Regions from separate parts of the Nocardioides sp. Soil777 genome, predicted to be linked through region 1. Evidence: predicted binding sites of a transcription regulator. Region 1 holds the regulator's gene; the other holds the start of a gene.
What was found. The regulator LexA, encoded in region 1, represses DNA repair genes until DNA is damaged. The targets are predictions, from matches to a motif close to TCGAACANNTGTTCGA.

Region 1 (14,333 bases):
GCGAGCCGGGGAGAGCGCCGAATATGCTCGCGCGCATGGACATCACCGGAGCTTCCGCCATCGTCACCGGAGGGGCGTCGGGCATCGGCGCCGCCGTCGCCCGCGCCCTCGCCGCCCGCGGCGCGATCGTCGTGGTCGCCGACATCGACGCGGAGAAGGGCGAGGCCCTCGCCGAGGAGATCAAGGGCGTCTTCGCGCGCGTCGACGTGACCGACACCGAGCAGATCGCCGCCGCCGTCGAGGCCGCCGCGGCGATCGCCCCGCTGCGTGCCTGCGTCAACTCCGCCGGGATCGGCTGGGCCCAGCGCACCATCGGCCGCGACGGGGAGCTCGCCTCCGCGCACGACCTCGGTGCCTTCCGCAAGGTCGTGGAGATCAACCTCATCGGCACCTTCGACATGACCCGACAGGCGGCGACCCTGATGTCGCGCAACGAGGCCGACGCGGACGGCCAGCGCGGCGCGATCGTCAACCTCGCCTCGGTGGCGGCGTTCGACGGCCAGATCGGCCAGGCGTCGTACTCCGCGTCCAAGGGCGGCGTGGTCGGCATGACCCTGCCCGTGGCCCGCGACCTCGCTGCGTCGGGCATCCGCCTCAACACGGTGGCCCCCGGCCTGGTCGACACCCCGATCTACGACGCGTTCCCCGAGCCGGAGGCCTTCAAGGCCAAGCTCGGCGAGTCGGTGCTCTTCCCCAAGCGCCTCGGGCACGCCGAGGAGCTGGCCAGCATGGTGGTCGAGTGCCTCACCAACTCGTACATGAACGGTGAGACGATCCGCGTCGACGGCGGCATCCGGATGCCTCCCAAGTGACCAGTGGGACTGGTGGTCCTCGAGTGGCAGCACCGAGGGCCGCTGGTCCAGACAGATCACCCACAAACCGTCAACATCTGGACGGGTCCACGGACAGCCCTGCGTGACGGGTGCACTGTCGGGGCGACAACACGTTGCCTCCGGGGGGATGGTGAACCAGACATGGCGTACGGATCACGGTGGTTCCTGCACAATGCCCAGAACGCGCCCAAGGCGCAGCACGGCCGGACGGGCGAGCCTGCCTCGCGCGGCGGTGCGGACGAGGGTGGCGAGGTCTCTCTCAGCGAGCTGATCCACTCCTCGCTGCGGGCTGCCGAGGCAGCCGAGCCTGCTGAGGTGGCTCAGGCACCGCAGGCGGACGACGTCCCCACCGCTGCCGACGTCGAGGCCGAAGCCGAAGCCGAGCCCGAGCCCAGGAGCCTTGAGCTCTCAGCCCTCGTGCGCCAGTGGATGGCGACCCGGACCGACCTGCGGGCGAGCGGCGGTCCGGCCGGTGACGTGATCCAGCTTCCGACCGCCGAGGAGAGGACCGGCCCCGAGCCGTCGGACGAGGCGGCCCACATCGCGCTGGACGACCCGCGCGCCGCGCTGCCCCGCCGCCGCAGGGAGCTGCCCCGGTCCACACCGGCGCGGCGCATGGGCGTGCTCATCGACGCGCACACCACCCTGCCGGAGTCCCTGGACGGGTTGTTCGACGCGCTGGTCGACGAGGGGACCGTCAGCGTGTCGCGGGCCTACGGCGACTGGAGCCCGATGGGCTCCCAGGAGTGGATGCCCCAGCTGCGCCACCACGCGATCCAGCCGGTCCACCACTTCCCGACCGAGCACGACCAGCGATCGATGGTCGCGATGACCATCGACGCCGTCGACCTGGCCCGGGACTCCGCCGTCGACGTCCTCGTCCTCGTCGGTGACCTGGCGTCGGGCCACCCGCTGCTCCAGCGGCTCAACGCCTGCGGCATCCCGGTGCTGGCCTTCGGGCCCACGGACACGCCGTACGACGTGCGCGCGCTGTGCGAGGAGTTCGTCGACCTCGGGTTCCTGGACGCCCGCGAGTCCGTGGGCGCGGGCCGGCACCGCGCCTGACTTCTGCCGGTCGGGTGCACGGCGCGTCCGGTCGTGCTTACCCTGAGCGCGCCATGACTGCGATGACTCTCGGGATCCGTGCCGCTCTGCTGACCCTGCTGGCGGGCGCCCTCGCCGCCGCGCCGACGACCACCACCGCGAGCCCGGCCACCGCCGCGACCGTGGTGCCCTGCGTCGTCACCCACACCTACGACGGCGGCGCCGTTGAGCTGCCGCCGGCGCCGGCGGCGGGTGACTTCCAGCGGACCAGGGTGCCGCTCGTGGTGCAGGACCCGGCCACCGTGGAGGACGTGGACGTCAGCTACACGATCGACCACGAGCGCGGCGGCAAGCTCACCGTCGCGCTGGGCGCGAGCGAGGGGGCGACCAATGTCCTGCAGGCCGCGGGCGACCGTCCCGGGGCGCAGCCGGGAGCGCTGACCTTCGACGACGAGGCCGCCGCGCCGTACGCCGACGGCTCGCCGGCCGGTCGCTACCTCCCGGCCCACTCGCTCACCCTGCACGACGGCCTCGGCATCCAGCGGACCTGGCGACTCGTGGTCGACAATCACGCCACCCAGGTGGCAGGCCGGCTCACGGCGTGGTCGATCACGGTGACCCGCTCGTCGTGCGACGCGGACGGCGACGGCGTCGAGGACCACGGCGACAACTGCCGCGGGGTCGCCAACTCCGACCAGGCCGACCTGGACGCCGACGGGACCGGCGACGCCTGCGACGGCGACCGCGACGGTGACGGCATCGTCGTGGGGGACAACTGTCCGACCCTGGCCAACTCCGCCCAGGTCGACTCCGACGGCGACGGGACCGGCAACGACTGCGACCTCGACGACGACGGCGACGCGGTGCCCGACCGGGAGGACGGCTGCGCCGGCCTCCCCGCCTCGACCGCCAGCGGCTGCCCGGGAGCGGCCCGCACCGCGTCGCTCACCGTGCGCAAGGCGTCCGGTCGGCTGACCGGTCGGCTCTCCTCCGACGTCCGACCCTGCCGCCGCGACCAGGCGGTGGCGCTCTGGCACAAGCGACCGGGCAAGGACCGGCGCCTGGCCGTCGTCAGGTCTTCCTCGACCGGCCGCTACGCGGTCCGGCTGCCCCGCCAGCCCGGGAAGTACTACGCCTCGGTCCAGCGGACCTACGTCCTCGGCGTGGCCGAGTGCGCCGCCGACCGGACGAAGGTCGTGCGGGTGCGCCGCCGGTAACGGTGTCGACCCGGCCCATCCGGACGACGGTCCAGCAGTCGTCAGGCGGGCCGGCCCGCGAGCGGGCGGCTCTCCACCCCCGCGTCGGCGGCGCCGAGCACCCGGGTCCGCTCGAGCCACTGCGCCCGCCGGTCGCCGTCGGCGTTGCGCACGTCAGTGAAGCGGGTGACCCGGACGGGCGTGATCCCGCAGAACTCCAGGGTCCGGCCCTTCAGCTGCTTGACGGTGGTGTCCCCGACGAGGGGCAGGTACCACCGCGGGGAGTCCGAGGTCACCACCACCCGCCCGGTGCGACCGGCGAGCAGGCCTTCGGGGCGGCCGTCGTCGCGGTAGCGGAAGGCCCAGCCGATGACCAGGGCGCGGTCGAGGAAGCCCTTGAGCAGCGCCGGCACCGAGCCCCACCAGACCGGGGTCAGCACGGTGACGTGCTCGCTCCACTCGATGAGCTCGCGGGCGCGGGCGAGGTCGGGCTCCACCTCCTGGCCGGACCGGTAGCCGCGGTGGAGGTCGGGGTCGATCGCGAGGTCGCGCAGGGACAGCAGGACGGCGTCGTCGCCCGCCCCCTCGACGTACGCCCGGGCGAGGGCGGCGGTCAGGGAGTCGGGGTCGGGGTGGCCGTCGATGACGAGGGTGCGGGTCATGGCGAGCTCCTGATCTGGACAGTGTCAACAATCTGGACAGTGCCCACTGTCCGGTACGATGTTGCTCGTGTCAAGATCCAGTTCGTCCTACCACCACGGCAATCTCCAGTCCGCGCTGGAGGACGCCGCGCTGTCGCTGCTGGAGACCCAGCCGGCGGCACGCATCAGCCTGCGCGAGGTGGCCCGCCGGGCGGGCGTCAGCCACAACGCCCCCTACCACCACTTCGGGGACCGGGCGGCCCTGCTGCACGCGCTCGGCGTCCGGGCGATGCGCGAGCTGCTCGAGGCGCAGGAGGCAGCCGTGGTGGCGGCCACCGGGCCCGTCGACCGCGTCCGCGCCCTCGGGGCGGCGTACGTCGGCTACGCGGCCGACCACCCGCAGTCGTTCGCGCTGGTCTTCGACCCGGAGTACTGCCCGCCGGGCGACCCGGCGGCCGACATGGCGCCGCTGATCACGCGCAACGAGGAGCTGCTCGCCCGCGAGGTGGCGGCCCTCGTGCAGGTCCCGGGTTTCGTGGGGCGTGACCCGGCGGCGCTGGCCGCGGCCCTGTGGGCGACCGTGCACGGGATGGCCGAGCTCGTCATGCTCGGGCACCTGCCCCGCGAGGTGGCCGAGCCGGCCCTGGCCGCGCTGGTGGGCGGGGGCTCCTAATCGCCTCGCGGTATCAGGAGCGTCGGCCTACTCTTGACGGCATATGACGAACGCACCTGACTTCAGCCTCGACGCCGAGCTCGACGCGACCCGCACGTGGGACGCCGACCCCGACGCTGGATCCGACTGGGAGAGCGGCTACGCCGACCAGGAGGCCGACGCCGACGGAGATTCCGACGTCGACCTCGTGTCGGCCGACGGCCCGGACCCCGAGGAGCTCGACGAGGACCTCACCACCGGTGAGCAGGACCTCGCCGCCCGCCACGCCCTGCGCCGGGTCGCGGGACTGCGCACCGAGCTCGAGGACATCACCGAGGTCGAGTACCGCCAGCTCCGCCTCGAGCGCGTCGTGCTCGTCGGGGTGTGGACCGAGGGCACCGTGACCGACGCCGAGAACTCCATGGCCGAGCTCGCCCTGCTCGCCGAGACCGCCGGCTCCGAGGTCCTCGACGCGATCTACCAGCGCCGCACCAAACCCGACCCCGCGACGTACATCGGGCGCGGCAAGGTCGACGGGCTGCGCGAGATCGTGCAGGCCACCGGCGCCGACACGGTGATCCTCGACGGCGACCTGGCTCCGAGCCAGCTGCGCAACCTCGAGGACAAGCTCAAGGTCAAGGCGATCGACCGCACCGGGCTGATCCTCGACATCTTCGCCCAGCACGCGAAGTCCAAGGAGGGCCAGGCGCAGGTCGAGCTCGCGCAGCTGCAGTACATGAAGCAGCGCCTGCGCGGCTGGGGCGGCAACCTGTCCCGGCAGGCCGGTGGTCGGGTCGGCGCTGACGGCGGCGGCATCGGCGGCCGTGGTCCCGGTGAGACCAAGATCGAGACCGACCGGCGCCGCATCAACACCAAGATCGCCAAGCTGCGCCGCGAGCTCAAGGACCTCAAGGGCACCCGCGAGACGATGCGCCAGGAGCGCTCGCGCAACCACATCCCGAGCGTCTCGATCGCGGGCTACACCAACGCCGGCAAGTCCTCCCTGCTCAACCGGCTCACCGACGCCGGCGTGCTGGTCGAGGACTCGCTGTTCGCGACTCTCGACCCGACCACGCGGCGTACGACGACCCGCGACGGGCGCATCTACACGATGTCCGACACTGTCGGCTTCGTGCGGCACCTGCCCCACCAGCTCGTCGAGGCCTTCCGCTCGACGCTGGAGGAGGTCGCCGAGTCCGACCTGATCCTGCACGTCGTGGACGGCTCGCACCCCGACCCCGAGGGCCAGCTGGCCGCGGTGCGGGGGGTCTTCGCCGAGATCCACGCCGACAAGGTCCCCGAGCTCGTCGTCATCAACAAGGCCGACGCCGCCGACCCGCTCGTGCTGGCCCGGCTGCGCGCGCGCGAGCCGCACAGCGTCGTCGTGTCGGCACGGACGGGGGAGGGCATCGAGGACGTCATCACGGCGCTCGAGGCCGACCTGCCGCGCCCGACCGTCGAGTTCTCCGTGCTGCTGCCCTACGAGCGCGGCGACCTGATCAACCGGCTGCACCAGGAGGGCGAGATCTCTTCGCTGGAGCACACCGGTGACGGGTCTCTCGTCAGCGGCCGCGCCAACGCCGACCTCGCCGGCGAGCTCGAGGCCTACGCCGTCAGCTAGGCGGTCACGCCGAGCGTGGCCAGCCGCGCGTCGACGCTGTCGGGCTGGAGGAACTCCTCGATCACGGTAACTGCCGCCCCGGTGATGGCGGCCCGTGAGCCCACCCGCGACGGCACCAGGTCCAGGTGGCTGGTGGCGAGCGGCAGGCTGCGGGCGAAGACCACCTCGCGGATCCCGGCCATCAGGCTCGGGGCACCCGCGGCGAGGCTGCCGCCGACGACGATGACCGACGGGTTGAGCAGGTTGACGACCGTGGCGAGCACCTCGCCGATGTCGCGCCCGGCACGGCGCACGGCGGCGGTGGCCCGGGCGTCGTTGCGCTCGAGCAGCTCCAGCACCTCCCGGGTGCCGATGTCCTCGCGCGGGCGGCCGGGGAAGAGCTCGGCGGCGATCGCGCGGCCGCTCGCCACGGCCTCCAGGCAGCCCGTGTTGCCGCACTCGCACGGTACGTCGGGTGCGTGCGGCGCCCGGACGTGCCCGAGGTCGCCGGCGGAGCCGACCGCCCCGCGGTGCAGGCGACGGCCGCTGATCAGGCCGGCGCCGATGCCGGTGGCGACCTTGACGAAGACGAAGTGGTCGACGCCGGGGTAGGCGCTCGCGTGCTCGCCGAGGGCCATCAGGTTGACGTCGTTGTCGACGTAGACCGGGGCGCCGAGGCGCTCCTCGACCCACGAGGCGACCTTGAAGCCGTCCCAGCCGGGCATGATCGGCGGCTTGATCGGCACGCCGGTGGTGTGCTCGACCGGGCCGGGCAGGCCGATCCCGATGCCCGCGAGCTGGGTGGTGGTGGCGCCAGCCTCGTCCATGAGCTGCCGCGCGGCGTCGACCAGCCAGCCCAGCGCCGGCTCGGGGCCGTCGGCGATGTGCAGCTCGCTGGTGGTCTCGGCGATGACCGTGCCGGCGAGGTCGGTGAGGGCCACCGTGACGTGCGTGGCGCCGAAGTCGGCGGCCAGCACGACGTACGCCCCGGGGTGGAAGGAGAGCCGTGTGGCGGGCCGTCCGCCGGTCGAGGCGCCGACCCCGGAGCTCTGCACGAGGCCGGCCGCCGTCAGCGAGTCGAGGCGGGCGCCGAGGGTGGAGCGCGACCACCCGGTGTGCTCGATGAGCTCGCTGCGGGTCAGTCCCTCGTGCTCGCGCAGGAGCCGGAGGAGCTCGCCGGCACCCCGCGCGGTGGGGATGGTCGGTGCCGATGGGGGCCGCGAAGTCGGCCTGGTCGATGGCCGGCGGTCCGCCTCCCTACGCATGGGACGAGTCAACCATCTTCGCGCGTGCGGCACGGATGACCCCGGGCCGATCTCGTGAGCCACTCGCGTCATGACGCGATCGGAGAGGCGATTGACGGCGTTCACCAGTCGTGGGAGAGGATGTCGCGCATGTCACGCGGTGCCGTTCTTCGCTTCCTCCTCGTCCTCGGTCTCCTGGCGGGGTGTGCCGCGATCGCGCTGGGCGTCAAGCCCAACCTCGGCCTCGACCTGCGCGGTGGCGCGCAGTTCGTCTTCGAGGCCAACGACACCGAGACGACCGAGGCCACGGCCGCCAACGTCGACAAGACCGTCGAGGTGCTGCGCGGTCGCGTGGACGCCCTCGGCGTCGCCGAGTCGACCCTGGTCCGCCAGGGCGACAACCGGATCCTCGTCGAGCTCCCGGGCGTCACCAACGACGACGAGGCGCAGGAGGCCGAGGAGCGGATCGGCCAGACCGCCCAGCTCAGCGTGCACCCGGTCGTGGCGGTGGCCAACGGCCCGGACGCCGAGCCCAGCAAGGAGGGCAACGAGGTCCTCCCGGCCGAGGACGGCCAGTTCCTCGAGATCGGCCCCACCGCCCTCCAGGGCGACGAGATCACCGGCGCCGAGGCAGTCCAGCGAGAGAACAGCGTCGGCTACGCCGTCGCGGTCGACTTCAGCGGCGCCGGCTCGGACGCCTTCGGCAAGCTCTCCGGCGACGCCGCGTGCGCGACCGGCGACCAGCGCCGGATCGCCATCGTGCTCGACGGCGAGGTGATCTCCAGCCCCGAGGTGCAGGTGCAGTGCGGTGCCAACATCACCGGCAGCACCGACATCACCGGTGACTTCACGCTGGCCACCGCCAGCGACCTGTCAGCCCTCATCGAGGGCGGCGCGCTGCCCCTCGAGCTCGAGCTGGTCTCCGACCGCCTCGTCGGCCCGACCCTCGGCGAGGAGGCCATCGACGCCTCGATCGAGGCCGGCATCATCGGCCTCATCCTCACCGGCATCTTCATCATCGTGGTCTACCGCCTCGTCGGCGCGATGGCCACGATCGCGCTGGCGTCGTACGCCCTCATCGCCTACGCGATGCTGCTTGCCCTCGGCTCCACGCTGACCCTGCCCGGCCTCGCGGGCTTCGTGCTCGCGATCGGCATGGCGATCGACGCCAACGTGCTCGTCTTCGAGCGCGCGCGGGAGGAGTACGCCGCCTACCCGTCGGCCGGGCTCCGGCGCGCCCTCGCGGTGGGCTTCAACAAGGCGTGGAGCGCGATCATCGACTCCAACGTCACCACCCTTCTCGCGGCCGCCCTGCTCTTCATCCTCGGTTCCGGGCCGATCAAGGGCTTCGGCGTGACGCTGTCCATCGGTGTCATCGCGTCGATGATCTCCGCCCTCGTCATCGCCCGGGTCCTCTCCGAGCTGAGTGTCTCCTCGAAGGCCGTCGAGCGTCGTCCCGCGATCAGCGGCCTCGGCAACATCGGCCGGGTCCGCGCGTGGCTCGACCGCTCCGACTTCGACATCATGGGCAAGCGCAAGATGTGGCTCGGGATCTCCGGGGCCGCGCTCGTGCTGGCCGTCTCGGGCATCGTCACCCAGGGCCTCAACCTCGGTGTCGAGTTCTCCGGCGGCCGCCAGCTCGACTACTCGGTCTCGGAGGAGGTCACGGTCGACGAGGCGCGCGAGGCGATCGCCGGCGCCGGCTTCGGCGAGGCTGTCGTGCAGGGTGCCGACACCGCCGACTTCACGGTGCGCACCGGCGTGATCTCCAACGAGGAGGAGCAGAAGATCGAGGATGCCCTCGAGTCGATCGGCGGCACCGTCACCAAGGAGGACGACCAGACGATCGGCGCCTCCCTCGGCCAGGAGCTCCGCGACAAGGCTCTCATCGCCTTCGGGATCGCCCTGCTGGCCCAGCTGCTCTACCTCGCGGTCCGCTTCAAGTGGACCTTCGGCGTCTCCGCCGTGGTCGCGATGGCCCACGACGTGGTCCTGGTCGTCGGTCTCTTCGCGTGGCTGGAGAAGCCGATCGACGGCATCTTCCTGGCCGCGGCGATGACCATCATCGGTCTGTCGGTCAACGACACCGTCGTGGTCTTCGACCGCATCCGCGAGCGCTGGCACGGGTCCCGGCCGGAGGACGAGTTCAACACGATGGCCAACCGGGCGGCCATCGAGACGATGCCGCGCACCATCAACACCGGCCTCGGCACCATGTTCATCCTGGTGGCGCTCGCCGTGCTGGGGGGCGACTCGCTGCGCGACTTCGCGATCGCCCTGCTCGTCGGCCTCGTGGTCGGCACCTACTCCTCGGTCTTCACCGCCACGCCGCTGCTGACCTACCTCCAGGAGCGGGCGCCGATGAGCCGGGTCAAGAAGGAGAAGGTCGTCCGCGAGCTCGACGACTCCGGGGCCGTCGTCTGACCGTCCGCTCCGTCGGACCGTCCTCACCGGGCGGCCCTGTGGAGTGGCTTCGGCCTGTGTCGGTCTCGCCGCATAGGGTGCTCCGGTGCCAACTTCCGACTCCGGTGTGACCCCCCTGCTCCACGAGGCCGTGACGGCGCTCGGGGGCCAGGAGCGCACCGGCCAGGTCCGGATGGCCGAGGCGGTCGCGACCGCCTTCACCACCGGCGAGCACCTGCTCGTCCAGGCCGGCACGGGCACCGGCAAGTCGCTGGCCTACCTCGTGCCCAGCCTGCTCCACGACCAGCGCGTGGTGATCGCGACCGCGACGCTCGCGCTGCAGCACCAGCTCGTCGAGCGCGACATCCCGCGGCTCATGTCGGCGGTGGCCGGTGCGCCCGGTGGCAGCAAGGTCGACACGTCGTACGCCGTGCTCAAGGGCCGCTCCAACTACGCCTGCCTGCACCGCATCCGCGAGGGCGTGCCCGACGACCAAGGCGCCCTGGTCGACGTCCCGGTGGGGTCGATGGCCGAGACGGTCCTCGAGCTACGCGGCTGGGCGGAGAAGGAGGCCGAGGACGGCGGCACCGGCGAGCGCGACAACGCGCCGCGGCACACCGACCGCGAGTGGCGCCAGGTGAGCGTCAACCACCGCGAGTGCCTCGGGGCGGCCAAGTGCCCCTTCGGCCAGGAGTGCTTCGCCGAGCTGGCGAGGGAGAAGGCACAGCGCTCCCACCTCATCGTCACCAACCACTCGCTCCTGGCCATCGACGCCATCGAGGGCGTGCCGATGATCCCGGAGTACGACGCCGTGGTCATCGACGAGGCCCACGAGCTCACCGCCCGGGTCACCCAGGCCGCCACCGACGAGCTGTCGGTCAACGACGTCGAGCGGGCCGCCCGGCGCTCGCAGCGGATCGTGGAGGACGGCTCGGCCGACGCGCTGGCCGAGGCCGCGGATGCGCTGTCCGACGCCTTCGAGGCCACCATGGCCGGGCGGATCGAGCGGATGCCCGACCAGCTCGGCGAGGCGCTGGCGCTGGTCCGCGACGCCGCGCGCACCTGCCTGTCGGCCTACCCGCGCGAGAGCGCCGGCGACGGGGGCGAGGCCGACCCGGGCCGCACCCAGGCCAAGGGGATGGTGCAGGACGTCTTCGCCAACGCCGAGCGGATGGCCGCCGACCTGGAATCGGACGTGCTGTGGCTCAGCGAGCCGCCGCCCAACATGTCGACCCGCATCCCGCCGCGGCTGCACGTGGCGCCGCTGCAGGTGTGGGGGCAGATGCGCGACAAGCTGCTGTCCGACAAGACGGTGGTGTTCACCAGCGCCACCCTGATGCTCGGTGGAGACTTCAACGCCGTGGCCTCCTCGATCGGGCTGAAGCCGACCGAGCGGGTCGAGGACGGTCTTGCGGCCCCGGCCGACACCGCCGACGGGGTGCTCCCGTGGCGCGGCATCGACGTGGGGTCGCCGTTCGACTACGGCCAGCAGGCCATCCTGTACGTCGCCCGCCACCTCCCGCCGCCCGGTCGCGACGGACTGGTCAAGAGCCAGCTCGACGAGATCTGCGAGCTGGTCGACGCGGCCGACGGGCGCACCCTGGGGCTCTTCTCCTCGCGGCGGGCCGCCGAGGCCGCGGCCGAGCACGTCCGCACCGCGCTGCCGCACCTCACCACGTTGGCCCAGGGCGACGCCCAGCTCCCCGAGCTGGCCAAGCAGTTCGTCGAGGACCCGCACACGATCCTCTTCGGCACCCTGTCGCTGTGGCAGGGCCTCGACGTGCCGGGCGACACCTGCCAGCTGGTGATCATCGACCGCATCCCCTTCCCGCGCCCCGACGACCCGCTGATGTCCGCGCGCCAGCGGGCGGCCGACAAGGCCGGCGGCAACGGCTTCATGCAGGTCGCGGCCACCCACGCCGCGCTGCTGTTGGCGCAGGGGGCCGGGCGGCTGATCCGCACCACCACGGACCGCGGCGTCGTCGCCGTCCTCGACCCCCGGCTGGCCACCGCGCGCTACGGCGGCTTCCTCAAGGCATCGCTGCCGCCGATGTGGACCACCACCGACCCGGCGCTCGTGCGGAAGGCGCTCGCGCGGCTCGCGTCGGGCTGAGGGCTGGGTCCCGCTTCTTGGTGCCTGCTGCCTCGCGCCTCGCCGGGGGCGGTGAGCAGGCCACACCTTCTCAGTGCCGGTCGGCCAGGTGTGACGAGGGAGCGCCCACGTCGCTGCCGGCAGCCTCGTCGTACGCCCGCTGCGGGCCGACGGTCCGCCAGGCGATGAGCACGACCGCCCAGCCGGCCACCACGTCGAGGACCCAGTGATTGCCCGTCCCGACGACCACCACGGCCGTGATCAGCGCGTGGGCCCAGGCAAGCGCCGCGACGGCCCGTCGCCGGGTGACGTGGCTGACCGCGAGGGCGACCCACAGCGCCCACCCGGCATGCATGCTCGGGAACGCGGCCAGCTGGTTGGTCAGCCAGCCCAGCCCTTGGGGGGCCGACGCCTCGCCGCCCCACCAGCCCGCGGCCGAGTGCACGGCGAGCAGGTCGGTCCAGCCGTCCATCAGCCGCGGGGGTGCGGTCGGCATGGCCAGGTAGGCGAGCAGCGCCACCCCGGTGGCACCGACCAGCGCGAGCCGCGCCGGTCCGTACGCCGCCCGGTGCCGGACGTAGAGCCAGACGACGACCACCAGGGTCAGCAGGTAGTGGGCGCTCGCGTAGTGGAACGACGCCACCACCCCGACCGTGTCGTGCTCGAGGAACCACCGGTTGAGGCCGGCCTCGACGTCGAGGTGCAGGGTCCGCTCGAGGTCGAGGATGCGGGCGGCCCGGGTGATCGCCGGGGCCAGTGAGTCGTCCGCCAGCACCCGGCTGACGGCGTACCCCATGTAGACGAGCGCGAGGACCCCGAGCTCGCGCAGGCCGGGCCGACGGACCGGCGGGGTGGTGCGCGCCGTACGGGTCCGGACTGCGGGAGCGACGAGAGAGGCCACCCGGCCAGTGTTCGCGGCGAGGCGCCCGGGCGCATCGGGATTTTCCCCGCGGTTCCCCCGACACGGGTGTCAGGGGATCCCGGGGTCTACCGGCCCGGAGGCCGGGGTGGGTCACATACGGCGCAGGACCGCGGTGACCTTGCCGAGGATCGTGGCGTGGGTGCCGTCGATGGGGTCGTAGGCGTCGTTGTGGGGGAGCAGCCACACGTGGCCGTCCTTGCGCTGGAACGTCTTGACGGTCGCCTCGCCGTCGATCATCGCGGCGACGATCTCGCCGTTGGACGCCGTCTGCTCCTGGCGGATCACGACGTAGTCGCCGTCGCAGATGGCCGCGTCGATCATCGAGTCGCCGGACACCTCGAGCAGGAACAGGGTGCCCTCGCCGACCAGCGACTTGGGCAGCGGGAAGACCTCGGTGATCTGCTCCTCGGCCAGGATCGGTCCACCGGCGGCGATGCGGCCGACCATCGGGACGTACGTCGCCGGGGGAGCCGTGTTGCCGATGTCGGTCTCGTCGATGCTGGTCTCGTCGGCGCTGGAGATGGAGCGGCGGGCGGCCATGAGTTCGGGGAGGAACACCTCGATCGCGCGCGGCCGGTTGGGGTCACGCTTGAGGAAGCCCTTCTCCTCCAGCACCTTGAGCTGGTGGGCCACGCTCGAGGAGCTGGTCAGCCCGACGGCCGCGCCGATCTCACGCATGCTCGGCGGGTAGCCCCGCGTCTCGATGGCCTCCTTGATGGTGGCGAGGACGCGCTGCTGACGCGGGGTGAGTCCGGTCGCGTCCGGGGGGCCGTCGGGCATCTCGACGACCTTGCCCTTGCGGTCCTTGCTGGCCATGGGGTTCCTCCTGAGCGGTCCTGCTGCTGGGCCTGTCCGTGCTGCGTTGACGCCAACCGTAGTCCTGTCGCGGACTCGACTTCAAACATTTGTTCGAACCGCGTGTCGTGTGGAACTCGATTGCGACACGTCGAACAAATGTTCGTCCAGACCCTTGCGTCGTTCGAACACACGCTCTACTGTCGAACACGTGCTCGATCGAACACCTGAGCGATCCACGGACGAAGTCACCGGCAGTCTCGGCGGCGTTGTCGGTGGCTTCCTCTAGACAGATCCCAGATCAACCGATCGACACCACCCACCGGCTGACTCTTCCCCTGGAGGCCAACATGAGCACCATCACCGTCTCGCCCGCCTTTGCCCCGACCCGCAGCTCGCGGACCGCCCGCACGTCGTCGCGGTCTGCAGTGCGGCTGACGCGGAGGGGCCGTGTCGTCGTCCTCATGGCGTCGTTGGCCCTGGTCCTCATGGCCGGCTTCTTCCTCGGCTCCGTCGCCGTCGGCACCAACGAGGCCGGCCAGACTCCGGCCACCGAGATCGTGATGGTCGAGCCCGGCCAGAGCCTCTGGAGCATCGCTTCCGACCTCACCGACTCCGGTGACGTCCGCACGACCATGCGCGAGATCGAGCGCCTCAACGCGCTCGACACCGTCGCGCTCTCCGCGGGGCAGAAGCTCCGCGTGCCGGTCAGCGACGACTGACCTTCTAGTTCTCCGCCAGCCGACTCGACCCCGGCTGGCGGGACCGGGGAAGACAAGGGGCGGGCCCATCGGGCCCGCCCCTTGCGGCATTTCGGGGCGTGTTCACGGTGCTCGCGGCGGTTACGAGCTAGTCCCCAGTGACTCCGTTCGTAGTCCGCTCTCGGACCCCTCTCGAAGCCCCCGCCGCGG
Region 2 (14,333 bases), on a different contig from region 1:
CTGGGTCGCGATGTCGTTCTCCACCTGCGACCCGTGGGTCAGCCAGTTGCCGTAGGTGATCTCCGAGATCTTGAGCCCGCTGTGTCCGAGGTATCGATATTCCATGGCTGCCAAACTACGGGCCATGGGTGAAGGGGAGCACGGGCACGGTCACGGGCACGAGTGGGACGAGCGGTACGGCGACGAGCCGCTGTGGAGCGGTCGGCCCAACGAGGCGCTGGTCCGGGAGGTCTCCGAGCTCTCTGTGGGGACCGCGCTCGACGTGGGGTGCGGTGAGGGCGGCGACTGCGTCTGGCTGGCCCGGCAGGGCTGGCAGGTCACCGGCCTCGACGTCTCCGGCCGAGCGCTCGCGCGCGCTGCCCGGGCGGCCGACGCCGCGGGAGTCGAGGTCGAGTGGCGCCACCACGGGCTCGAGGACTTGCCGGCCGACGCGTCGTACGACCTGGTCAGCGCCTTCTATCCCGCCCTCCTGCGCGGTGACGGCTCGATCGTGTCCACCCTGCTCGGCGCGGTCGCGCCCGGAGGCACGCTGGTCGTGGTGCACCACGCGTCGCTGGACCGGGCGCAGGCACTGGAGCACGGCTTCGACCCGGACGACTACGTCGGCCACGACGACCTGCTGGCTGCGCTCCCGAGCGACGGCTGGACGGTCGAGTACGCCGCGGTGGTCGAGCGCGCGCCGGTCGAGGGTCCTGGCGCGCACCACACGGCGGACCAGGTCCTGCGTGCGCGGCGCGGCCGCTGACGCTCATGGCCGACGCGGAGGAGAGTGGCGTCGGCGGGGATCGGATGCCAGCACGTCGTAGGTGAACTCGTCGGTGAAGGTCCCGTCGAGGAGCAGGCCGCTCTGGCGCGTGTGGCCGGTCCGCACGAAGCCGGCTCCCTCAGCCACTCGCTGTGACGCCACGTTCCCGACGGCGACGCGCAGGGTGAGGCGACGCAGCCCACCACCTCCCTCGGCTGCTGGCGTGAGCGCCTCGTCGACAACGGCCAAGGCTGCGGCGGTGGTGACACCCGTGCCACGGGCTGCTGGATGAGCCCAGTAGCCCAGCGCTGCGGTGTCGGTCAGCTCGCCGTCGCGCCCGATCAGGCTGATGTGCCCGAGCAGGTCGTCCGACGCCGTGTCCGCGATAGCCCAGCTCATGAATCCCCCGGCTGCGACGCGGGCGAGCGCGTGGGCGATGAAGCCGTGCGCGCGGTCGAGGTCGTACCGCTCGTTGATGACGTCGCCGCCGAGCCACGCGATCGTCTCCGGGTCCGAGCACGCCTGTTGCACCCGTGGCGCATCGTCGGGCTTCAAGGGGCGCAGGGTGATGCTGCGTCCACCCAGGGACTTGGTGGTCAGACGTTCGCGCATGGCGGCGAATGTAGCCAGGTCGCTCCGGCCTTCGGCTTATCTGCGGCGGTGGAACCTGAGGTCGCCGTTGGGGAGGCGGTCGTGGAGGTACCGGTCGTCGTGCGCCCGATGGTGGTGGTGCGAGCAGAGGAGGATGCCGTCGGCGAGGTCGGTCTTGCCGCCCTTGAGCCACGGGATCAGGTGGTGCGCCTCGCACCACGCCGCGGGGATGTCACACCCCACGGCCCGGCAGTGGCCGTCGCGGAGGTCCATCGCCCTGCGCTGCCACTTCTTGTAGAGCCTCTCACCGCGACCGAGGTCGAGGGGCTGCGACTTCCCGCCCAGGACGGCGGGGATGACATGCGAGGTGCACATCAACCGTCGTGCTTCGGAGGCACTGATGTGGCCGCCGGTGTTGGTGGTCGCGACCCCGAGGCCGCTGATCATCGTGTCGTAGTCCATCGTGACGACCACGGACGTCGCGGTCCCGCCGTGGCGGGGGAGCTTGTTCGGGTCGAGGTGCTCCAGCAGGGCGCAGAACGCATGCCCCAGGCGGGTCGGGTACGACACCTTCGTCCCGGCACCCGTGCCGGCCGATCCAGCGTCCCCGCCGGCGGACTTCCCGTCGTGCTTGCGGGGGTTGGTCCACGCGTGCAGGTACGTCAACAACCGGTCCGCGGTGGCGTCGGGGACCCGGATCCGGATCGTCGTCGACCCATCCCCATGAGAACGAGTCGTCAGCGACGTGGTCCTGCGGGCCTTCCGCTCCTCACCCTCGAGCCGCTTGCGTTCCTGCTCCTCCCCCACCTCCGGGGCGACGATGTCCAGGATCCGGCCGCCCAGCCGGCGGAGCTCCTTCGGCGCGAACGTCGCCGCGTACTCCACCAACGTCTTCTCCGCGGTCGCGACCACATCGGCCGGCGTCTCGTCGGGCAGGTCGTCCAACGCCCGGGCGATCACGTCGGCCTGCGCCGTCGAAACCTCACCGGATCGGTGCGCCTGGGCCAGGACCGTCCACCGGTGCTCCAGCGCCCCCGCCAATGTCATCTCACGGCGGGCGGCAGACCGGTCGACGAGGAGCTCACGTTGGCACCACGCCGCGACATCGCGGTCGCCCTTCTCCTCGGTCACCTCGTCCGCGACCGCCATCAACCTGAGCCGGGTCGCATCGACACGAGCCGACAACCGGGCGAACTCACGCAACGCAGAGGCCTTGTCAACCGGCGAGAGATACACGAACTCGACCGCGTCCGCCTTGTCCAGGGCCGCAGCGATCGCCTCGCCACACTCCTGGACCAGGTGCCCGGTCGTCATCCCAGCCCCCCGCTGATCAGCTCCTGAGCGCCCCCACGAGCGAGGACCATCTCCGTTCACCTACCTTATCCGAACATGTGTTCGAATAGCGGCAGGAAATGGTCAAGAGTTCGTCAAACCCCAACGCACCGGGCGACCACGTGCCAACGCGCTCGAGGTGTCGCAGTGATGGGGCATGTCCCCGACGAGGTGCGCGGCCGCAGAACAGCGTCGCCTCGCTCACCGAATGACGGTGAGCGGCCCTTCGTCCGGCGTCGGTGGCTCGAAGTGGTCGAAGTACTCGGCGACCAGGTCGTCGGTGAGCACGAAGTCGTCAGAGTGACTGCCGCGCCTGGCCCTCATCCGACTCAGGACCGTGTCGCGATCTGTCGCCAGGTAGATCGTCTCGGGCACGACGCCGGCCGGCTCGAGCAGCTCGCGGTAGTCGTCGCGCATCCGTCGGGACCAGAACGAGAAGTCGAGGACGACGTCGGCGCCGTGCGCGACGAGGTCCAGCAGCCGCGACCGCAGCTCGGCCTCGATCTCGGCACGGACGTCCGCAGGCAGGGGCACGGTCGAGATCCCTCGACGCCACATCTCGACGTCGAAGGACAGGCGAACCATGCCCTCACTCTCCAGGCGGTGGGCGTGCGTGGACTTCCCGGCCCCCGAAGGCCCGCACATGAAGATCACGCGGCTCACGGCTGGACCCTACGTCCCCGGAACATGGTCGGGATGCGGGCAAACGGCACACCAGACGGACCGGCCCACCCTTGACAATAATTCTTGTCAAGCGCATCGTGGACCCCATGCAGGACGTCGAAGTCATCGAGGACGCGGAGGCGGCCGCGGCCGCCCTGGACCCGGTCCGGGCGCGGTTGCTCAGCGAGCTGGCCGTCCCGGCCTCCGCCGCCGGGCTCGCCGCCCGGGTCGGGATCACCCGTCAGAAGGTCAACTACCACCTCAAGTCGCTCGAGGCGCACGGCCTGGTGGAGCTGTCCGAGGAGCGCCGGCACGGCGGGATCACCGAGAGGGTCCTGCAGGCGTCGGCGTCGTCGTACGTCGTGTCGCCGGCGGCCGTCAGCGCGTCCGCGGCCGACCCCGATGCCAACGCCGACCACCTGTCGGCGGGCTACCTCGTCGCACTGGCCGGTCGGCTGGTGCGCGAGGTCGGCAGCCTGGCGCGCCGGGCCGGCGCGTCCGGCAAGCGCCTCCCGACGCTGACCATCGACACCCAGATCGGCTTCCGCTCGGCCGCCGACCGGGCCGCCTTCGCGGACGACCTGACCGCGGCGGTGCTCGACCTGGCCGCTCGCTACCACCACGACGACGGACGCCCGCACCGGCTCGTCGTCGCGTCCCACCCCCTTCCCGAGGAGAACTCATGAGCACGATCCCGAACGTCCCCTACCGCCTGGAGTTCAGCGTCGAGGTGCCCGGCACCCCGGAGCAGGTCTGGCAGGCCGTCGCCACCGCCCGGGGCATGAGCGCCTGGTTCCTGCCGACCGAGATGGAGGAGCGCGCGGGCGGGTCCCTGCACTTCACCATGGGTCCCGAGATGGGCTCGGACGGCCACGTCACCGAGTGGGACCCGCCGCACCGCATCGTCTACGAGGAGGACTGGGCGGCCCTCATGGGCCAGGAGCCGGACGCGCTCAGCCCGTTGACCTCCGAGTTCCTCGTCGAGGCGCAGTCCGGCGGCACCTGTGTCGTGCGCGTGACCAGCAGCGGCTTCGGGACCGGCGCCGACTGGGAGTCGGAGTTCTGGGACGACATGGGCATCAGCTGGAAGCCCTTCTTCGACAACTTGCGCCTCTACCTGTCGCACTTCCCCGGCCAGGAAGCCACCATGCTCGAGGCCACCGCGTCCCACCCCGGCGAGGCGGAGACGCTCTGGTCGACCCTGCACCACGCGCTCGGGCTGGGTGACGTGGGCTCCGAGGTCGACGTCCGCGGTGCCACCGGCACGGTGGAGCGGGTCGGCGAGCGGCAGACGCTGGTCCGGCTCACCGCACCGGTCCCGGGGATGCTCAGCGTCTTCGCGCACGGCGAGGGCGACGGCAGGTCGGCCACGGGCGTCCGGGCGTACCTCTTCTCCGCCGACGCGGCGGACTACGTACGACGCGAGGAGCCGGGCTGGCAGGCCTGGCTGGACGGGCTCTCCGTCCCGGCCTGATCCTCGGCACCGCGGGACGATAGCGAGGCCGCACGAATCCGGTTGACCACTCCCTCGGTGTCGCGAGACGTTCGGCCCATGACGTGGCGCATCGAGCTCGGACCGGACGAGGGTCGCGAGGAGACGGTCACCGACCGCCTCGTGGCGCACAACCTGGAGGCGTCGGCAGCGATCCGCGAGCGGTTCGAGCCGGCGAACCTCCCGGCGAGACCCGTGGCGGCGTACGCCATCGACGACGACGGCGAGCTGCTCGGGGGCTGCGTCGGCAGCACCGTCGACGTCTGGCAGTGGCTGACGATCGACACCATGTGGGTGCACAGCGGCCACCGGGGAGAGGGACTCGGTCGTCGGCTCCTCGCCACCGTCGAGCAGCAGGCCCGTGAGCGCGGGTGCCGGTGGGCCAAGCTCAACACGTGGGAGTTCCAGGCGCCGGACTTCTACGCCCGGTGCGGGTACGAGACCTACGGCCGTGAGACGGACTACCCGCCCGGGCACACCAACCACCTGATGCGGAAGGCCCTGTAGCCCGCCGCCGGCCAGGCGCACTCCGCGTCCCGTCCGAGCGTGCGGGCCCCGGCTATCGTCACGGGCGTGCCCGGTCGCCAACCCATCTTCGTGGTCAGCACGACCGCGGACGAGGCCGCGCTGCAGCGTGTCCGGGACGACCTGGGGCGCGACCCCGTCGTCCTCACCGCCCCGACGGCCGAGGCCAAGCGGGTGGTGTCCGCCCTCGGGGTCGAGCCCCGTGTCGAGGTGCTGCTGGCGCCGGCGAGCTTCCCCCCTGCCGACCGTGGTCACCGGCTGGACGAGCTCGTGAGGCGCCACGCGCTGCGCGACCGCTTCCGTGACGTCGTCGTGGTGACCGACCCCGCCACCGCGACGCTGCTGCTGCGGGTCCTCGCGCCCGACCAGCTGGCCACGGGAGGCGCGGTCACGGTGGTGGGCCTGCCCCGCGGGGACCGCCCGGTCGTCGTAAGCCGTGCCGTCGCCGGCGGGGTCGCGCTCGGTGTCGTGACAGGTGTCGCGGAGCAGCAGGCGGCGGTCCTGGCGTTGCCGGTTGCCGTGGCGGTCGTCGGGCTCGGCGTGCTGCTCGTCCCGCCCTGGCGCCACGTCGGCCGGGAGCTGCTCCTCGCGGCGGGCATCGCCGTCGCCGTCCTCCTCGTCGTGGTCGCCGGGTCGGCACGCTTCCCCGGGGGCTGGTGACGCCGGAGCGCAGTGGAGGAACGCGGCCCTGGTCTCCCCGAGATATGACCGACTGACGTCCTCGACCCGTGTGCGTCTGACACGCTGACGCGCATGGACGCCGCATCCCAGGTCATCCGTGCTGCCGAGGCACGGGCGCTCGCCCTGGCCGACGGCGATGCCGACCGCCTGGTCGCCCTCCTCCATCCGGAGTTCCGGTGGACGGCCCACGTCGGGGAGACCTACGACCGCGCCGAGTACGTCCGCCGCAACACCGAGGGGCACACCGTCTGGCGTTCGCAGACCATGCTCGACCCGCACGTGGTCGTGGTCGACGACACCGCCGTGCTCCGCTGCGAGGTCACCGACGTCGTGCTGTCGGGGGACGACGAGCCCGCGACGTTCCGGATGCCGATGACGCAGGTGTGGGTGCGGACCGACGGGCGCTGGTCGTGCCTCGGCGGTCACGCGGGCCCTCGCCGGTCCCCGGTGGCCGAGTGAGGCCGCCCGGAGTGGTCCCGCTGCTCGGTGCCGCGCTGCTCACCTGCCTGCTCGGGTCCTGCGCCACCGAGCCGACGTCCGGGACGCCGGCCGCTCCATCGGAGGGGACGACGGCACGGGCGAGCACCCCGCCGACGGAGCCGACCGCGACACCCTCGACCCGGGGCTTCCAGGTGGTGTCGGACGCCGAGTCACCGGCCGACGAGGACCTCCAGCGCCTGGCCGAGCGGTTCGTCGAGTACGCAGTCGGGGAGACCGACTCCTTCCCGCACACGTGGACGATCTCCCTGTCCATCGGCGGTCGGGCGTCGGGATCGATCGAGGTCACCGACGCCGCGCTCGCGGACCGCAGCACCTGGGAGGGTTGCCCTGACGGGTCGACCACCTCCGGTGCCTCGTCGTGTCCGGTCGACATCCTCGGGCCCATCGAAGCCGCGGTGGTCAACGAGACCACGATCGTCCACACGGCCGAGTACGGCGCCGTCTCGTGCGCGCCGACGAGGAGAGGCCCCCTGCCTGACGGGCGACTGGTCGTCCTGCGGCCCAGCCCGGAGTGGCGCACGTGCGCCACCGACTTCGCGCTCGTGCTCGCCGCCGACGAGCAGGGCCGGCTCCGGTCGGTCGACCTGACGCTGTCGAGCCCCTGATCGGCGGCCGAGCCCCTACTCGGGACTGCAGTCGGGCCAGCGGGCGAAGTCCCCGATGACGGCGCCGAAGCTCACGGGAATGAACCCCTTGATCTCGGCGATGCGCGCGGCGATGGCGCCCGGCTCGAGGTGCACCGCCTGGGGCGCGAAGACCTGGCCGACGCACGAGGCGTTCGGGTCAGTCACCTCGGGCCTGGGCTCCGCGGATGCGGGTGCTGCGGCACCGAGGGCGGCGGCCGTGGCCAGACCCGCCACGGAGATCGTGAACGACATGGGGCGCATGAGCTCTCCTCCCGTTGGCCCTTCCCCCGGAAGGACCGGCTCGACCCGGCCGGCGACTGCGGGCCGGGAGGTCGACGGTAACGACGCCGACGGCTCCGGCGCATGGCCAAAACGGGTGAGACTCGAGGTCAGGGCGCCGCCTGCGACACGAGTGACGACGCTCAGCGCACGCGCTGCCTCACGGTGCGGCCTCCCCCAGAGCAACCGCGTCGCCGACCCGGATCGTGCCCGACTCGAGCACCCGGCACACCGAGCCGGCCCGGCGCCGCAGCGCCTCCTGGGCGCCGGCGCCGATGGTGTCGTCGAGCAGCTTGCACGGCGCGGCGACCCGCACGACCTCGAGCAGCACGTCGCCGATGCGGATCCGCGCACCGGGCTCCCGCGGCACGACACCGTCGTTGAGAGTGAGGTCGCGGCGGGTGAGAGCGGCCGGGATGTCACGCCCGAAGACCTCGGCCGACTCGGCCAGCGCGGTCGCGCTCTGCACGGTCACGTGCCGGTGCTTCGTGCCGTGGTAGCGGTCGCCGACGATCCCCCGCCCGGCCTCGGCCTCCACCTGATCGACCGAGCGCATCGGCAGTCGGGTGGCCTTGGCGACGTGGATGGCGGCGATCCGGACGACGCCGGCGTGGTCGGAGGCGGCGGGGACGGGCAGCGCGGACGGGTGGGACGGCACAAGGGCCCACGGTAGTCAGGTGGTGGCTACTGTCGCCGACATGAGCACACGCGAGCTGGACGGGGCCCGGATCGCGGTCGTCGGGGCGAGCGGCGCCCTCGGGTCGCTGGTCTCCCAGGAGCTCGTACGCCGCGGCGCGCGGCTGCTGCTCGTCGGTCGCGACGCGACCCGGCTCGAGGGCCTCGGCATCGATTCCCCCGTCGTGGTGGCCGACGTCGGGGACGCCACGGCCGGCGACGCCATCGCGGACGCCGCGCGGGCGGCGTACGGCGGGCTGGACGGGCTGGTCAACGCGGCCGGCGTCGTCGCCTTCGGCCCCCTCGTGGACACTCCCGACGAGGTGATCGAGGAGCTCTTCCTCACCAACGTCGTCGGGCCCCTCTTCCTCGTCCGGCGCCTGATGCCGCTGCTGGAGGAGTCGCAGGGCTTCGTCCTCCAGGTCAGCGCGGTCGTCGCCGAGCGCCCGCTGCCGGGGATGGCGGCGTACTCCGCGAGCAAGGCCGCGCTCAGCGGCGTCGCCACCGCCCTGCGCACCGAGCTGCGCCGGGCGAAGGTCACCGTGCACGACGTCCGGCCGCCGCACACCGAGACCGGTCTCGCCACCCGTCCCCTCTCCGGGCAGGCACCCGGGCTGCCGCAGGGGCTGGCCCCCGAGGACGTCGCCCGCCGGATCGTCGACGCGATCGCGGCCGGCGAGACCGACCTGGGTGCGGCCGCCTTCGACTGATCGTGATTCTGCACTTCTAGGCATGGAGTGCAAGAATGCACTTCATGAACCAGAGTGCAACGCGTCGCGAGCAGCGGCGGCTGCAGACCGAGCGCCGCATCACCGTGTGCGCACAGCGCCTCACCGAGGAGCTCGGGCTGGACGGCTTCACCATGGACGAGCTCGCCGAGGCCGCCGACGTGTCCCGCCGGACGCTGTTCAACTACTTCCCGAGCAAGATCGACGCCGTCCTGGGCAACCCTCCCGAGATCCCCGCGAGCGCCCTCACCACCTTCCTCGAGGGCGGGCCGCACGGTCACCTCGTCGATGACGTCGGCGAGCTGGCCTCGGTCTTCCTCAGCTCCGAGCTCCTCACCCGCGAGGAGATGGAGCGGGGTCGTCGCCTCGTCACCACCACGCCGCGACTGATCATGGCCGCCCACGAGCGCTTCGAGCAGCTCACCGGGGAGTTCGTCGAGGTGATCCTCGCCCGCGAGGGGAAGGAGTTCGGTGCCGAACGGGCCCGCCTGCTGCTCCGGCTCCTCGTCGCCCTCTTCGACGGGTGCATGACGTCCGACGGTGGCGACCCGGACCTCGAGGTCCCCCTCGCCGACGTCTTCACCGAGCAGCTCCGCACGGCCCGCGACCTGCTCGCCTGACCGCCGAAGCACCCCCGGAGCACCGGCCCCGACCCACCCCCGATCCGTCCCTCATCACCCGACCTGGAGCCCTCATGGCCACCCTGCTGCACCGCCTCGGCAAGACCGCCTTCCGGCGCTGGCCGCTCTTCCTCGCCGGCTGGATCGTCGCCGTGCTGGCCGTCGGCGCCTTCGCGGCGACGATGTCCAAGCCCATGACCGACGCCTTCTCGATCCCCGGCATCCCCTCGGAGAAGGCCGCCGACCTCCAGGCGGAGCTCTTCCCCGACGCGGTCGACGCCTTCGACCAGGCCACCGTCAAGGTGGTCGTCGCCGTGCCCGAGGGCAGCACGCTGTCGGACCGCGCGTACGCCGACCGCGTCGACGCCCTGGTCCAGGACCTGGCCGCGCTGCCGCAGATGCCCGACGCCCCGCTGGCGGGACCCGTCGAGGCGGCGCAGGCACAGGAGAAGGCGATGGTCCAGGCCGCACGCGACGCCGGATCGCCGGTCGCGGACGCCCGTGCGGACGCGGCCGCGCTCTCCCCGCTCAGCGAGGACGGCCGGGTCGGCCTCGTGCAGTGGGACTTCGACGTGGACTCGGTCGCCGACGTCGAGCCGGCCACCATCGACGCCCTCATGGACGTCATGGACGACGCCCGCGGGGACGGCCTCACCGTCGATGCCAACGGGTCCGGCACCACCGGCATGATCCACCTCGGTGGCACGTCGGAGCTGATCGGGATCGCCGTCGCCCTGCTCGTGCTCATCCTGACCTTCGGCTCGCTCGTCGCTGCCGGGCTCCCCATCCTGACCGCCCTGGTCGGCGTCGGGCTCGGGATCATGGGCGTCACCGCGATGACCGCCTTCATCGACATCGGTTCCACCACCCCGATGCTGGCCACCATGATCGGCCTCGCGGTCGGGATCGACTACGCGCTGTTCATCCTGGCCCGCTACCGCAACGAGCTGCAGCACACCGACGACCGGGAGGAGGCCGTCGGCATCGCGGTCGGCACCGCCGGCTCCGCGGTCGTCTTCGCCGGTCTCACCGTCATCATCGCGCTGACGGCGCTCCTCGTCGTGGGCATCCCGTTCCTCGCGAGCATGGGCATCGCGGCCGCGGCCACCGTCTTCGTCGCGGTCCTCGTCGCCCTCACCCTGCTGCCCGCCCTCCTCGGCATGACCGGGTCCAAGGCGTTCGGCGGACGCGTGCGCCACTACCGGCCGAAGCGGGACGCGGACGGCCTCGTCCTCAACAACGGCGTCCGCTGGGCACGGACCATCGCGCGGGCCCCCGTCGCGGTCGTGGTCGTGGTCGTCCTCGGCCTCGGCGCCCTGGCCCTGCCGCTGCAGAGCCTGCACCTGGCCTTCCCCAGCGACAGCACCGCGTCCGTGGACACCACGCAGCGCCAGGCGTCCGACCTGGTGGCCGAGGCCTTCGGCCCGGGACGGGACGCCCCCATGCTGGCGGTCGTGGACGCCCGCGACGTGCCCGAGGCCGACCGCGGCGCCGCCTTCGGCGAGGTGGCCGCCTGGGCCGCCGGCCAGGACGACGTCGCGCACGCCCAGGTCGTGGGGACCAACGAGCAGGGCACCGGGGCCACCGTGCTCATCACGCCCGCGACCGGTCCCGAGGACACCGCCACCGAGGACCTCCTCACGACGCTGCGCGCCGAGCAGGCGGAGATCGAGGAGTCGACCGGGACGACCACTGGCGTGACCGGGCTGACCGCCATCACCACTGACGTGTCCGAGCGCCTCAGCAGCGCCCTGCCCGTCTACCTCGCCGTGGTGGTCGGTCTCGCCTTCGTGCTGCTGATGATCGTCTTCCGGTCGATCCTGGTCCCGCTCACCGCCACGCTCGGCTTCCTGCTCTCCGTGCTCGCCACGCTGGGCGTCACGGTCGCGGTCTTCCAGGAGGGCATGTTCGGGATCGTCGAGGGGCAGCCCATCGTCAGCTTCATGCCGATCTTCCTGATCGGCCTGGTCTTCGGGCTCGCGATGGACTACCAGGTCTTCCTGGTCACCCGGATGCGCGAGGCCCACGTCCACGGCATGTCGACCCACGACGCGGTGGTCGACGGCTTCCGCAACAGCGCTCGCGTGGTCGCCGCGGCCGGCGTCATCATGATCTCGGTGTTCGCCGCGTTCATCCTGATCGACGAGCCGATCATCAAGTCGATGGGCTTCGCCCTCGCGGTCGCGGTCTTCTTCGACGCGTTCATCGTCCGGATGACGCTGATCCCGGCCCTGATGTACCTGCTCGGGGAGAAGGCCTGGTGGCTGCCGGCGTGGCTCGACCGCCTGCTGCCCGACGTGGACGTCGAGGGCGAGAAGCTCGTCCGGCCGCACCTGGGCGGGCGCACCATCGAGGACGAGCTCGACGACCTCGACGAGGCGAGCACGGTCCGGGCCTGAGGCTCCCTCAGGGCGCCGACCCGGGGCCCCGGGTCGCGCGCAGCCGCTCGAGGTGGGCCCGCTCGAGCGGGGTCGGGTCCAGCGCCAGCGCAGCCTCGAGCGCGGCCCGCGACTCCGCGTCCCGACCCAGCAGGTGCAGCAGGTGGGCGCGGGCCACGTGCCACGGGTGGTACGACGTGAGGTCGAGGTCCTCGACCAGGACCAGCGCCGCCTCCGGTCCCTCCGTGTGCGCGAGCGCCAGCGCCCGGTTGAGGCGTACGACGGGACTCGGCGCCAGCGTCAGCAACAGGTCGTAGAGCGCCACCACCTCCGCCCACGGCACCTCCGCGTCGGTGTGCGCGGCACCGATCGCGGCCTGCACCTGGTAGGGACCGGGGTGCCCGATCTCCAGCAGCGCCCGCACGAGCAGGCGGCCCTCCGCCAGCCGCTCGGGGTCCCAGCGCGACCGGTCCTGCTCGTCGAGCGGGACGAGCCGCCCGTCGACCACGCGCGCGTCGTCGCGGGCCCGGGTCAGCAGCATCAGGGCGAGGAGCCCCTGCGCCTCCGGCTCGGCCGGCAGCATCGCCACCAGCTGCCGGGTCAGCCGGATCGCCTCGTCGGCGAGGTCGGGGCGGCTGCCGCTCTCGGCGCCCACCGACAGGTAGCCCTCGTTGAACGCGAGGTAGAGCGCGGCGAGCACGCCGGCCAGACGGGCCGGCAGGTCCTCGCGCTCGGGGACCCGGAAGGGGATCCGGGCATCGTGGATCTTGCGCTTGGCGCGGGTGATCCGCTGGGCCATTGCCCGCTCCTCGGTGAGGAAGCCGGCGGCGATCTCGGCGACGCTGAGACCGGCCACCAGCCGCAGGGTGAGAGCGACCCGGGCCTCGAGCGCCAGCGACGGGTGGCAGCACATGAAGAACAGCCGGAGCCGGTCGTCGTCGACCACGCCGAGGGGTTCTGCCGGGGTGTCCAGCATCGCAGTCGCCTCCCTCTCCCTGCCCGTGCGCGTGGACTCGCGACGCAGCCGGTCGAGCGCCCGACGGTGCGCCGTGGTGGTCAGCCAGGCGCCCGGGTTGGGCGGGACGCCGTCGACCGGCCACTTCTGCCAGGCCACCTCGAGGGCCTCCGCGACGGCGTCCTCGGCGAGGTCGACGTCGCCGTACCGGCGGACCAGCGCGCCGACGATCCGGCCGTGCTCCTCGCGCACGACCCGGGCCAGCGCCTCCCCCGCACTCATCCGGCGCCCGTCAGGACCGCGCTCACTCGGACTGGAAGGGACGCACCTCGACCGGGCCGTGGCAGGCCGCGGACGCCTCGGTGCCCCAGCGCATGGCCTCGTCGAGGTCGGTCGCCTCGATGACCCAGAAGCCGCCGAGGTACTCCTTGGACTCGACGTAGGGCCCGTCCGTGACGACCGGCTCGGCGCCGGTCGCGTCGATGACGGTGGCGGACGACGCCGGCTGCAGGCCCCCGGCGAAGACCCACCGGCCCTGCTCGCGGAGCTTCACGTTGAAGGCGTCGACGTCGGCCATCACCTGGTCGACGGTGACGCCCTCGGGCCAGCTGATCTCGTCGCCGTGGTGGACTCCGAGCAGGTACTGGGTGGTGGACATCGTGATTCCTCTCGTCGGTGGGAACCCTACTGATCGGGCGCCCCTCACCCACTCCACGAACGGGATCGCCCCGGTGCGACACGTCGCCGGGAACTTTCTTCCGCACCTTCTCGCCAGTACTCCGGACCGGCGAGGGTCTGGACACCGGCTGAGCGCTGCGGCACTGTGCCGGACATGCGCAACCGTCTCGGGATGCTCGTGCTCCCCCTCGTCCTGTCCCTCCCCCTCCTCCTCGCGGCCGCGGCCGCCGACCGGGCCGACGCCGGCGCCCGCCTCGCCTGGCAGGAGGCGGTCGTCGACGCCGACCAGAGCTTCCGCGGCCTCGACGCCGTCGACCGGCGTACGGCCTGGGTCAGCGGCGCGAGCACCAGTGGCGGTGCCGCGAAGGTCTACCGGACCACCGACGCCGGTCGCTCCTGGCAGGACGTCAGCCCGCCCGACACCGTCGGGCTCAACTTCCGCGACGTGGAGGCGACCGACGCACGCACCGCGACGGTGCTCGCGATCGGCGAGGGCGAGGCCTCGCGGATGTACCGCACGACCGACGGTGGCCGCACGTGGGACGAGACCTTCCGCAACGACGAGCCGGCAGCCTTCTACAACTGCCTGGACTTCTACCCCGACGGCCGGCACGGCCTGGCGGTGAGCGACCCGGTCGACGGGAAGTTCCGCATCGCCGCCACCGACGACGGGGGCCGATCGTGGGAGGTGCTGCCCGACGCCGGCATGCCCGACTCGACCGGTGAGTACAACTTCTCGGCCAGCGGCGACTGCCTCGTCATCGCCGGGCGGGACGCGTGGTTCGGTGGCGGCGGCGGGGCCGCGAGGGTCTTCCGCTCGACCGACCACGGGCTCACCTGGACCGCGACCGACTCCGCCATCCC

Region 2: a site for LexA is predicted at 2,720-2,735, ahead of ASG88_RS13255 (HNH endonuclease signature motif containing protein). Genes of this name have one in related genera too.

The regions. Positions count from the first base shown of each region.
Region 1 covers NZ_LMSN01000015.1:368,037-382,369, forward strand. Annotated here, with positions in the region: gene ASG88_RS12445 (SDR family NAD(P)-dependent oxidoreductase) at 36-812, shown strand; gene ASG88_RS12450 (NYN domain-containing protein) at 975-1,898, shown strand; gene ASG88_RS24215 (thrombospondin type 3 repeat-containing protein) at 1,952-3,094, shown strand; gene ASG88_RS12460 (NAD(P)H-dependent oxidoreductase) at 3,136-3,735, opposite strand; gene ASG88_RS12465 (TetR/AcrR family transcriptional regulator) at 3,803-4,387, shown strand; gene hflX (GTPase HflX) at 4,431-5,987, shown strand; gene ASG88_RS12475 (ROK family transcriptional regulator) at 5,984-7,231, opposite strand; gene secD (protein translocase subunit SecD) at 7,361-9,634, shown strand; gene ASG88_RS12485 (ATP-dependent DNA helicase) at 9,720-11,726, shown strand; gene ASG88_RS12490 (phosphatase PAP2 family protein) at 11,797-12,606, opposite strand; gene lexA (transcriptional repressor LexA) at 12,718-13,443, opposite strand; gene ASG88_RS12500 (LysM peptidoglycan-binding domain-containing protein) at 13,773-14,144, shown strand.
Region 2 covers NZ_LMSN01000016.1:46,450-60,782, forward strand. Annotated here, with positions in the region: gene ASG88_RS13240 (aldo/keto reductase family protein) at 1-105, opposite strand, end outside; gene ASG88_RS13245 (class I SAM-dependent methyltransferase) at 125-745, shown strand; gene ASG88_RS13250 (GNAT family N-acetyltransferase) at 749-1,357, opposite strand; gene ASG88_RS13255 (HNH endonuclease signature motif containing protein) at 1,394-2,650, opposite strand; gene ASG88_RS13260 (AAA family ATPase) at 2,870-3,331, opposite strand; gene ASG88_RS13265 (ArsR/SmtB family transcription factor) at 3,439-4,017, shown strand; gene ASG88_RS13270 (SRPBCC family protein) at 4,014-4,805, shown strand; gene ASG88_RS13275 (GNAT family N-acetyltransferase) at 4,884-5,330, shown strand; gene ASG88_RS13280 (hypothetical protein) at 5,397-6,008, shown strand; gene ASG88_RS13285 (nuclear transport factor 2 family protein) at 6,102-6,488, shown strand; gene ASG88_RS13290 (hypothetical protein) at 6,485-7,135, shown strand; gene ASG88_RS13295 (hypothetical protein) at 7,151-7,417, opposite strand; gene ASG88_RS13300 (MOSC domain-containing protein) at 7,596-8,093, opposite strand; gene ASG88_RS13305 (SDR family NAD(P)-dependent oxidoreductase) at 8,134-8,820, shown strand; gene ASG88_RS13310 (TetR/AcrR family transcriptional regulator) at 8,865-9,458, shown strand; gene ASG88_RS13315 (MMPL family transporter) at 9,533-11,857, shown strand; gene ASG88_RS13320 (RNA polymerase sigma factor) at 11,865-13,073, opposite strand; gene ASG88_RS13325 (YciI family protein) at 13,096-13,449, opposite strand; gene ASG88_RS13330 (WD40/YVTN/BNR-like repeat-containing protein) at 13,624-14,333, shown strand, end outside.